3 regions of the Azospirillum sp. UENF 211521 genome follow, and region 1 is predicted to be linked to each of the others. Evidence: predicted binding sites of a transcription regulator. Region 1 holds the regulator's gene; each other region holds the start of a gene.
What was found. Region 1 encodes PhoB, which activates phosphate uptake and scavenging genes when phosphate is short. Its sites were predicted from a motif close to TNTCATAAAACTGTCA; they were not measured.
Positions count from the first base shown of each region.

Region 2: a site for PhoB is predicted at 1,821-1,836, ahead of ACWPN5_RS22725 (Na/Pi cotransporter family protein). Genes of this name have one in related genera too.
Region 3: a site for PhoB is predicted at 1,383-1,398, ahead of ugpB (sn-glycerol-3-phosphate ABC transporter substrate-binding protein UgpB). Genes of this name have one in related genera too.

Region 1 is NZ_JBSNCF010000001.1:322,183-325,451, forward strand. Features, by position in the region: gene pstB (phosphate ABC transporter ATP-binding protein PstB) at 1-598, shown strand, start outside; gene phoU (phosphate signaling complex protein PhoU) at 671-1,459, shown strand; gene phoB (phosphate regulon transcriptional regulator PhoB) at 1,491-2,195, shown strand; gene ACWPN5_RS01510 (hypothetical protein) at 2,350-2,622, opposite strand; gene ACWPN5_RS01515 (DsrE family protein) at 2,628-3,065, opposite strand; gene ACWPN5_RS01520 (HesA/MoeB/ThiF family protein) at 3,089-3,269, opposite strand, start outside.
Region 2 is NZ_JBSNCF010000002.1:1,304,467-1,307,735, reverse strand. Features, by position in the region: gene ACWPN5_RS22735 (LysR substrate-binding domain-containing protein) at 1-730, opposite strand, end outside; gene ACWPN5_RS22730 (DMT family transporter) at 847-1,758, shown strand; gene ACWPN5_RS22725 (Na/Pi cotransporter family protein) at 1,939-3,269, shown strand, end outside.
Region 3 is NZ_JBSNCF010000001.1:528,680-531,948, forward strand. Features, by position in the region: gene ACWPN5_RS02480 (PAS domain-containing sensor histidine kinase) at 1-552, shown strand, start outside; gene ACWPN5_RS02485 (hypothetical protein) at 760-1,152, shown strand; gene ugpB (sn-glycerol-3-phosphate ABC transporter substrate-binding protein UgpB) at 1,467-2,804, shown strand; gene ugpA (sn-glycerol-3-phosphate ABC transporter permease UgpA) at 2,996-3,269, shown strand, end outside.

The DNA of each region.
Region 1 (3,269 bases):
CGACACCATCGAGAACTGCCGCGTCGAGGGGCTGATCGCGCTCGACGGCGAGGACGTCTACGGCAAGAACATCGACGCCGTGCAGCTCCGCGCCCGCGTCGGCATGGTCTTCCAGAAGCCGAACCCCTTCCCGAAGTCGATCTACGACAACATCGCCTACGGCCCGCGCATCCACGGCATCGCCAGCCACCGCGACGAGATGGACGAGATCGTCCAGACCTCGCTGAAGCGCGCCGGCTTGTGGAACGAGGTGAAGGATCGCCTGCGCGAGCCGGGCACCGGCCTGTCCGGCGGCCAGCAGCAGCGCCTGTGCATCGCCCGCGCCATCGCCGTCAGCCCCGAGGTGATCCTGATGGACGAGCCCTGCTCGGCGCTCGACCCCATCGCGACCGCCCACATCGAGGAGCTGATCGACGAACTGCGCGAGAACTACACGATCGTCATCGTCACCCACAACATGCAGCAGGCGGCCCGCGTCTCCCAGAAGACCGCCTTCTTCCATCTGGGCGACATGGTGGAGTGCGACGACACCGAGGAAATCTTCACCAACCCGCGGGACGAGCGCACCCAGGGCTACATCACCGGCCGCTACGGCTGATCCCCGGCCTCTGATTCCCGGCCTCTGATTCCGGGCACCGCCGCGACTCCTCCTCAGCGAAGGACGTGAAGCATGAGCAACGAACACATCGTGCGTTCCTTCGCGCACGAACTTGAGCGCCTGTCCAACCTGATCACCCAGATGGGCGGCGTCGCCGAAGCGCAGGTGGACGCCGCCGTGAAGGCAGTGGCCCGCCGCGACGTCGCGCTGGCCGCCCAGGTCATGCAGGCCGACCAGCGCATCGACGCCTACGAGCGCGACATCGACGCCGAGGCCGTGCGCCTGCTCGCCCTGCGCCAGCCGCTGGCCCAGGATCTGCGCGAGATCGTGTCGGCGCTGAAGATCGCGTCGGACCTGGAGCGGATCGGCGACTACGCCTCCAACATCGCCAAGCGCTCGCTGGCGCTGGCCCAGGTGCCGGTGGTGCGCCCGGCGGTGGCCATCCCGCGCATGGGGCGGCTGGTCGAGTCGATCATGAAGGACGTGCTGGACGCCTACATCGAGCGCGACGTTCAGCGCGCCATCGCCGCCTGGGAACGCGACGAGGAGCTGGACGACCTCTACACCAGCCTGTTCCGCGAGGTCCTGACCTACATGATGGAGGACCCGCGCAACATCACGCCCTGCACGCATCTGCTCTTCATGGCGAAGAACCTGGAGCGGATCGGCGACCACGCCACCAACATCGCCGAGACCATCCATTACCTGGTGGTCGGCACGCCGCTGCGCGCTGCGCGCCCGAAGAGCGACGGCAGCAGCTTTGCCGTGGTCGAGCCGGAGGGGCTCTCCACTGAGTCGGCGGAACGGGGATTGCCGCGGGACGGCGGCCCGGATAACGATGGAGCGGGACATGCCGCGTGACGGCGAGACGCGCAGTGGGAGCGGGACAAGCATGAATTCGGCGCTGAAGCCGCTCGTTCTCATCGTCGAGGACGAAGCCGACATCGTGACGCTGCTGAAGTACAATCTGGAGAAGGAAGGCTTCCGCGTGAACGCCGCCACCGACGGCGAGGAAGCCCTTCTGCTGGCCGGCGAGCAGACGCCGAACATCGTCCTGCTCGACTGGATGCTGCCGCTGATGTCGGGGCTGGAGGTCTGCCGCCAGATGCGCCGCAACAGCAAGATGCGCGACATCCCGATCATCATGCTGACCGCCCGCGGCGAGGAGGCGGACCGCGTGCGCGGCCTGAACTCCGGCGCCGACGACTACATCACCAAGCCCTTCTCCCCGACCGAGCTGGTCGCCCGCATGCGCGCCGTGCTGCGCCGCTCGGCCCCCGGCATGACCGACGAGACGCTGCAGTTCGCCGACGTCACCATGGATCTGGCCGCCCACCGGGTGCGCCGGAACGGGCGCGACGTGCATCTGGGGCCGACCGAATTCCGCCTGCTGCGGCATTTCATGCAGCACCCCGGCCGCGTCTTCTCGCGCGAGCAGCTTCTCGACGTGGTGTGGGGCCACGACGTCTATGTCGAGCCGCGCACCGTGGACGTGCACATCCGCCGCCTGCGCAAGGCGATGAACGAGGAGACGGAGATGGACCTGATCCGCACCGTCCGCTCGGCCGGCTACGCGCTGGACAGCAAGTCCATCTGAGCGAAATGCCCAAGCGCTGACCTCGCCCCCACCCGAACCCTCCCTCGCTGACGCAGGGGAGTGGACTGATTTTCCCTCTCCTGCGAAGCGGGGGAGGGAAGGGGCCCGCGGCGAAGCCGTGGGAAGGGTGGGGGCCAAGTGTGCGTTGCGAAAGCTACCCCTCCAACAGCTCCACAGCCTCGCGCAGGATCGCCACCTTCGGGCCGAAGCGCTTCGCCGGGTCGCTGTCCTCGATGAAGCCGATCATCATGCGCAGGGCATGCGCCACCCGCGGGGCGAGGTCGGGGTGCGCCGTCACATGCTGCGCCTGATGGGCCAGCGCGTCCCGGTAGGGGTGGCCCTCGAACCCCTCCGCGGCGATCGCCTCGAAGCGGTTCGCGTGCTCGATCACCAAACCATTATCCACCGGGCTGTGGTCGTCGGTCATTGCGCTCACACAAAGAGGATCGCGCCGGTCTTCGGCGCGTCGTTCAGGAAGGTGACGACGCCGCCGGTCGTCACCGGCACGTCGGGGCGCAGCGGCGCGCCAACAGGCAGGCCGAGCGCGCGCAACCCCATCTCGCAGGCCATGACCGTGACCTTGAGCATCACGCAGGCCTCCAGCAACTCCTCGAAGCCGGCCAGCCCGTTGGCGGTGAAGGCGGCGTCGCGCTCCGCCGGGCGGCTGCCGTCGTCGGCGGGGTCCAGCCGGTGCCAGCCCGGTGCGCCGTCGGCGTCCCCGGCCAGCAGCGTGTTCAGGGCGCGGCCGGTGAAGAACAGCGTGACCTTGCGGTTGGTCGCCGCCGCCGCGCTGGCCATCACCAGGGCGTAGTGCACCCGGTCGAAGCCGCCCGCGAACAGGACGATGGACAGGTTTTCAGGACCTTCCATGGGGGGAGCCTCTCAGCCGCCGCTCAGTGGGCGGACAGGTCGTGGATGGTCGGGTGGGCGCCGCACAGGGGGCAGTCCGGGTCGCGGCGCACGGTGATGCGCTGGAACGAGGCGTGCAGCGTGTCCAGCATCATCAGGCTGCCCGACAGGCCCTCGCCGATGCCCATGATCTCCTTCAGCACCTCGGTCGTCTGGAGCGAACCG
Region 2 (3,269 bases), on a different contig from region 1:
CGAGGAAGCGAGCGCCGGGCGGCAGGGCGCTGTGGGGAAGCACGCTGACGCCCAGCCCGCCGGACACCGCGGCGCGCACCCCGGCGTGGTTGGGGCTGGAATAGGCCACCCGCCAGCGCCGCCCGGCGCGCTCCAGCTCATGCACCGCGCGGTTGCGGTAGACGCAGCCTTGGGGGAACAGCACCAGCGGCAACGGGTCCTCGCGGTGCAGGTTCTCCGCCGCCGGGCCGACCCAGCAGAGCGGCTCCCGCCACGCGCGCCGCGCGCCGGGGTAACCGGGTTCCTGCTTGACCAGGGCGATGTCGAGGTCGCCGCACTCCACGTCGGCGCGCAGCCGCACCGACAGGTCGCAGCGCACGTCCAGCCGCAGCCGCCGGTTCGCCCGCGCGAAGTCGGCGAGCAGGCGGGGCAGCCGCTCCACCGCGTAATCCTCCGGCACGCCAAGCCGCACCACCTCCGCCGCCGGGCGTCCGGACAGCACGGCGTTCGCCTCGTCGTTCAGCGCCAGCAGCCGGCGGGCGTAGCCGAGCAGCCGCTCGCCGTCGTCGGTCAGCGCGACGGCGCGGCTGTTGCGGTCGAGGAGCGGCCGGCCGACCTGCTCCTCCAGCCGGCGGATCTGCTGGCTGACCGTCGATTGCGTCTTGTGCACCCGTTCGCCGGCCCGCGTGAAGCCGCCGGCGTCCACCACCGAAACGAAGGTGCGCAACAGGCCCAGATCCATTTCGCGCATCGGATCGACCATTCATGTTTCGAATGCAATGGATCATATCATCCAATTTCCAAATGGAAAGGCTCCGCGCCATCCTCTCTCCAACGCACAGCCTTCCGCATGGGAGAGGACCGGCCATGACGCACGCCGCCACGCACGCCGCCGCACACACCCTACCCCTGACCGACCCGCGTGCGGCGCCGCTCGCCCTGGTCGTGCCCTTCTGCCTGGCCTGGAGTTCGGCCTTTGCCGCGGGGAAGATCGGTTTGGCCGACTGCCCGCCGCTGCTGTTGCTGGCCTTCCGCTTCCTGATGGCCGGGACGCTGCTCGCCGCGGTCGCGGCGTGGCGGGGCGAGTATCGGGGAATGGCCGGGCGGACGCTCGGCCTGCTGGCGCTGCTCGGCCTGCTCAACCACGCGCTCTATCTGGGGCTGAGCTACAGCGGCATGACCCACGTGTCGTCCGGCCTGACGGCGCTGATCGTCAGCGCCAACCCGGTGCTGACCGCGGCCCTGGCCGCCTTGCTGCTGGGCGAGGCGATGACCCGGCGCAAGGCGGTGGGGCTGGCGCTGGGGGTGGCCGGGGTGGCGTTGGTGGTGCGCGGGCGTCTGGGCAGCGGGACGGACGCGCCGCTGGGCATCGCGCTCGCGGTCGGCGCACTGGTGGCGCTGTCGGCGGGGACGCTGCTCTTCAAGCGGCTGGCGCCGCGGACCGGGCTGCTCGCCGGCACCGGGGTCCAGGTGCTGGCGGCCGGCCTGGCGCTGCTGCCCCTCGGGCTGCTGCTGGAAGACGCCGGGTCGATCCGGCTGACCGCCGGCTTCGCCGGGTCGCTGGTCTATCAGGCTTTGGTGGTGTCGATCGGCGGCTACCTGCTGTGGTTCCGCCTGCTGCAGCGGACGAGCGCCACGGAGGCCAGCGCCTATCATTTCCTGATGCCGCCGCTCGGCATGCTGTTCGGCTGGGCGCTGCTGGGCGAAACGGTGCAGCCCTGGGACCTGCTGGGCATCCTGCCGGTGGCGCTGGGCATCCGGCTGGTGACGCGGGGGTAAGGGGCGCATCCCGGCAAAAGGGATACGCCTTTCGCGGGGGATCAGGTTGCGCCCTACGATTGTTACGTTTTCATGACGCCCCACTCTCCATCGTCCTGTTGTTGAGGCCCACACGCCGGGAGGCCCGCCATCACGACCGCCGTCTCGCCCACCCTGGTCCTGATCGACATCCTCGGCGCCGTGGCGCTGCTGCTGTGGGCGCTGCGGCTGGTGCGGACGGGTGTCTTCCGGTGGGGTGGGGCGGCGGTCCGCCGCTGGGTCGGCTACGGCACGCGCAACCGCTTGGCCGCCTTTCTGGCCGGCATCGCCGCCACCATTGCAGTGCAGAGCAGCACGGCGACCGCCCTGATGACCGCCTCGATGGCCGGGCAGGGCTTCATGACCACCCCGATGGCGCTGGCGGTGATGCTGGGCGCCGATGTCGGGACCAGCCTCGTCGCCCGGCTGCTCGCCATCGACCTGCACTGGCTGTCGCCCAGCCTGCTGCTGCTCGGCGGGGCGCTGCACGCGCTGGGCGGCGAGCATCGCGGCCGGCGGGCGCTGGCCCGCATCCTGGTCGGCATCGGGCTGATGCTGCTCGCCCTGAAGCTGCTCGGCACGGCCACCCTGCCGGTCCGGGAGTCGGCGCTGGTCCAGGCGATGCTGGAGGCGCTGGGCGGCGAGCCGCTGTTCGCCCTGATTGTCGCGGCGGCGTTGACCGCGGCGGTGCATTCCAGCCTCGCCACGGTGATGCTGGCCGGGTCGCTGGCCGGGGCGGGGGTGATCGGGACCGAGACGGCGGTGGCGCTGGTGCTGGGCGCCAATCTCGGCGGCGCCATCCCGGCGGTGCTGGCGACCTCGACCGACGGCGCGGTGGCGCGGCGGGTGCCGCTGGGCAATCTGCTGGTGCGGGTGACCGGGTCGCTGCTGGCCCTGCCGCTGGTGCCGCTGGCCGCGTCGTTCCTGGCCGGGATGGCCCCGCTGACGGCGGTGGTCAGCGCCCATGTCGCCTTCAACGCGGCGCTGGCGCTGCTCTTCCTGCCGCTGGTGACACCGCTCGCCCGGCTGACCGAAGGGCTGCTGCCCCAGCCGGAGGACGCGGGCGAGGACGCGGCGACGCCCCGGCATCTCGATGAATCGGCTCTGGAGACGCCCTCCGTCGCCATCGCCGGCGCGGTGCGTGAGACCCTGCGGCTGGGCGATCTGGTGGAGGACATGCTGTGCCGCAGCCTGACCGCGCTGCGCCAGAACGACGAGCGCCCGATCGCCGAGGTCAGCCGCGCCGACGACCGGGTGGACCGGCTGCACACCGCGCTCAAGCTCTACCTCGCCAAGCTGGGGCGCCGTCACCTCGACGCCGAGGAGACCCGGCGGGTCGACGACCTGATGGCCTTCGCCATCAACCTGGAGCACATCGGCGACATCATCGACAAGAGCCTGATGGAACTCGCCGCCAAGCGCATCCGCCACCACCTGCATTTCGCCCCGGAGGATTTCCGCGAGGTCGAGGAGCTGCACCGCCGCACGGTGGA
Region 3 (3,269 bases), 210 kb from region 1:
CTGCTGCGCGCCCTGCTGGACGTGTCGAAGCTGGAGGCCGGGCTGGTCCGGATGCAGGAGCAGACCTTCCCCATCGACGAGACGCTGGGCCGCCTGCTCAACGAATTCGCGCCGGAGGCCGACGCCAAGGCCCTGCGCTTCAACGTCCGCCCCGCGGACGCGGAGGTGAGCACCGACCCGGTTCTGCTGGAGCAGCTTCTGCGCCCGATCCTGTCCAACGCCCTGCGCTTCACCGAGTCGGGCGGCGTGCTTCTGGCGGCGCGGCGGCGCGGTGCTGCGCTGCGCATCGAGGTGTGGGACACCGGCCTCGGCATCGCCCCCGCCGACCAGTCGGCGATCTTCGACGACTTCCGCCAGCTCGGCAACCCGAACCGCGACCGCCGGCACGGGCTGGGGCTCGGCCTCGCCATTGTGCGGCGCCTTGCGACGCTGCTGGGCTTGACGGTTTCGCTGCGCTCGGTGCCCGGCAAGGGCTCCGTCTTCGCGGTGGACGTCCCCTTGGCGGCGGCGAGCGCCGCGGAACGGCCGGTCGAGAGCAGCAGCGCGGCGTGACGGGGCGGGGAGCACGTTTCCTCCCTCCCACCGAACGAACAGAGAGCGCCGTCCTCGCTTGCGCTTGCCGACCCGTCCATCGGCGCCGCACCGGACGTCCATGGAGCGCGCATACTTCCTCCGAAGGCCGGGGGCTGTTCACGGCCCGTCGGCCCCGACGTCATGGTCTGGGTGCCCCATGGGCGCGGCCCGGGATCGGAGGGGAGCATGCATCGCGAAGCAGGGTGCCGGCTGGCCGGCTGTCTGGCGGGGATGACGATGGCCGCCTTCGCCGTCCTGCCCGCCGCCGCGCAGACGACGAGCCTGGAGTGGGATCAGCGTGGCTGCGTCTTCGGGCCGCGGCCCGGCCTGGACCGGCTGGTGCCCGGCTACAACCCCGGTGCGCAGCCCTACTACTGCCCACCCCCTGCCGCGCTGTATCCCGCGCCGCCGGTCGCGGCCCCGACGGCGTCGCACTATCTGTCGGCACCGAGCCGGTCCTACTGCCTGCTGCGTTCCTCCGGCCTGATGGGGGACAGCCTGTCGCAACTGGCCGGGTCGCTGTGCCGCGACGACGCCGCGTTGTGGGCGCTCGCCCAAACATGGCACCCCGAGAGATGACGTAAGGGTGATAGTCCGTACTGATACGTACGGCTGATTGACAGCCTCCCCCTCTATCCTTAAGGCTTGCAAAAAAGAAACACACATGCGGGGAGGAAAACCATCGATGCCGGCGCAACATCCGCCACCGACTTAAGTCCCGTTCCATGCCTTACGCAGGACCGACGTTGCAACCGCGAGGAGCGGGTGCGGCGCGCCCCTGCGCGCGTGTTCCGGACACGTCACCAAATCTTCACAAGACCGTCGCGGGACCGCAACCCGCGCCCTGCATGTCAGCACATCACGCAATCGATTGGTTCCAGGGAGAGACCACCATGCTGACCCGCCGCAAGCTTGCCGTCTCGACGGCCGCCTTCGCGCTCGCCGCCGGTTTCACCGGCGCCGCCCACGCCCAGCAGAAGACCGTCGTCGAATTCTGGCACGGTCTGCCCCAGCCGCTCGGCGGCCAGCTCGAGCAGGTGGTGAAGGGCTTCAACGACAGCCAGGACAAGGTCCAGGTCAACCCGACCTTCAAGGGCAGCTATCCGGAGACGATGCAGGCGGCCATCGCCGCCTTCCGTGCCGGCAACGCCCCGCACGTCGTGCAGATGTTCGAGGTCGGCACCGCCACCATGCTGTCCGCCGGCCCGGCCATCAAGCCGGTGCACCAGCTGATGAGCGAGACGGGGTCGGGCCTCGACGCCGCGGCCTACATCCCGGCGGTCCGGGGCTATTACAGCTCCAAGGACGGCAAGATGATGGCCCTGCCGTTCAACAGCTCCACCACCATCACCTTCTACAACAAGGACGCCTTCCAGAAGGCCGGGCTCGACCCCAACAAGCCGCCGGCGACCTGGCCGGAGGTGGCCGACGCGGCGCGCAAGCTGAAGGCGGCCGGCGTGACCTGCCCGATGACCTTCTCCTGGCCGACCTGGACCCAGTTCGAGCAGGTCGGCGCGCTGCACGACAAGCCCTTCGCGTCGGAGGCCAACGGCTTCGGCGGGCTGAACGCCACGCTGAAGATCAACGACCCGTTCTTCGTGAAGCATCTCCAGACGCTGATCGACCTGCAGAAGGAAGGCGCGCTGCGCTACGGCGGCCGGGACAACGCCGCCGACTCGCTGTTCCCGTCGGGTGAATGCGCGATGATCCAGGCCTCGTCGGGCCTGCGCGGACGCATCGTCAAGGAGGCCAAGTTCAACTGGGGCGCCGCGCCGCTGCCCTACTGGCCGGACGCCATCTCCTCGCCGAAGAACTCGATCATCGGCGGCGCCGCCTTCTGGGTGATGACCTCGCCCAAGCGCACCGCCGACGAGTACAAGGCCGTCGCCGCCTTCTTCAGCTACCTCGCCCGTCCGGAGGTGGACGCCAAGTGGCACATGGACACCGGCTACGTCCCGGTGACGCTCCAGGGCTTCGAGCTGGCGAAGAAGGAAGGCTTCTACGACAAGAACCCCGGCGCCGAGGTGCCGGCGGAGCAGCTGACCCGCACCGCCACCACGGAGAACACCATGGGACTGCGGCTGGGCAACCTGCCGGAAATCCGCAACATCATCCAGGAGGAGATGGAGAAGGCGTTCCAGGGCCAGCAGACCGCCCAGCAGGCGCTGGACAACGCGGTGAAGCGCGGCGACACGGTCCTGCGCAACTTCGAGCGCGCCAACAAGAACTGAGTGGCGCGGCGGTTCGTCCCCCTCTCCCGTCCCGGGAGAGGGTGCCCGCGTAGCGGGCGGGTGAGGGTCGTACGAAGATCAAGGCGGTGTCCTTGGCAGCACCCTCACCCTTCCCACGCCTGCGGCGCGGGCCCCTTCCCTCTCCCGGGGCGGGAGAGGGCTGAAAGAACCGGAGACAACCAAGGGATTCCATGCAACGTCGCGTGATTTTCGACAACAAGGCGCTGCCCTACCTGCTGCTGGCGCCGCAGGTGGCGGTGACGCTGATCTTCTTCATCTGGCCGGCGGCGCAGGCGCTGTGGCAGTCCGTGCATCTCCAGGACGCCTTCGGGCTGCGCAGCCAGTTCGTCGGGCTGGAGAATTTCGAGGCGGTGCTGAGCGACCCGAACTATCTGGAGACGGTGAAGACCACCATCGTCTTCAGCGTGTCGGTGACCGTGCTGTCGCTGGGCTCCGCGCTGGGGC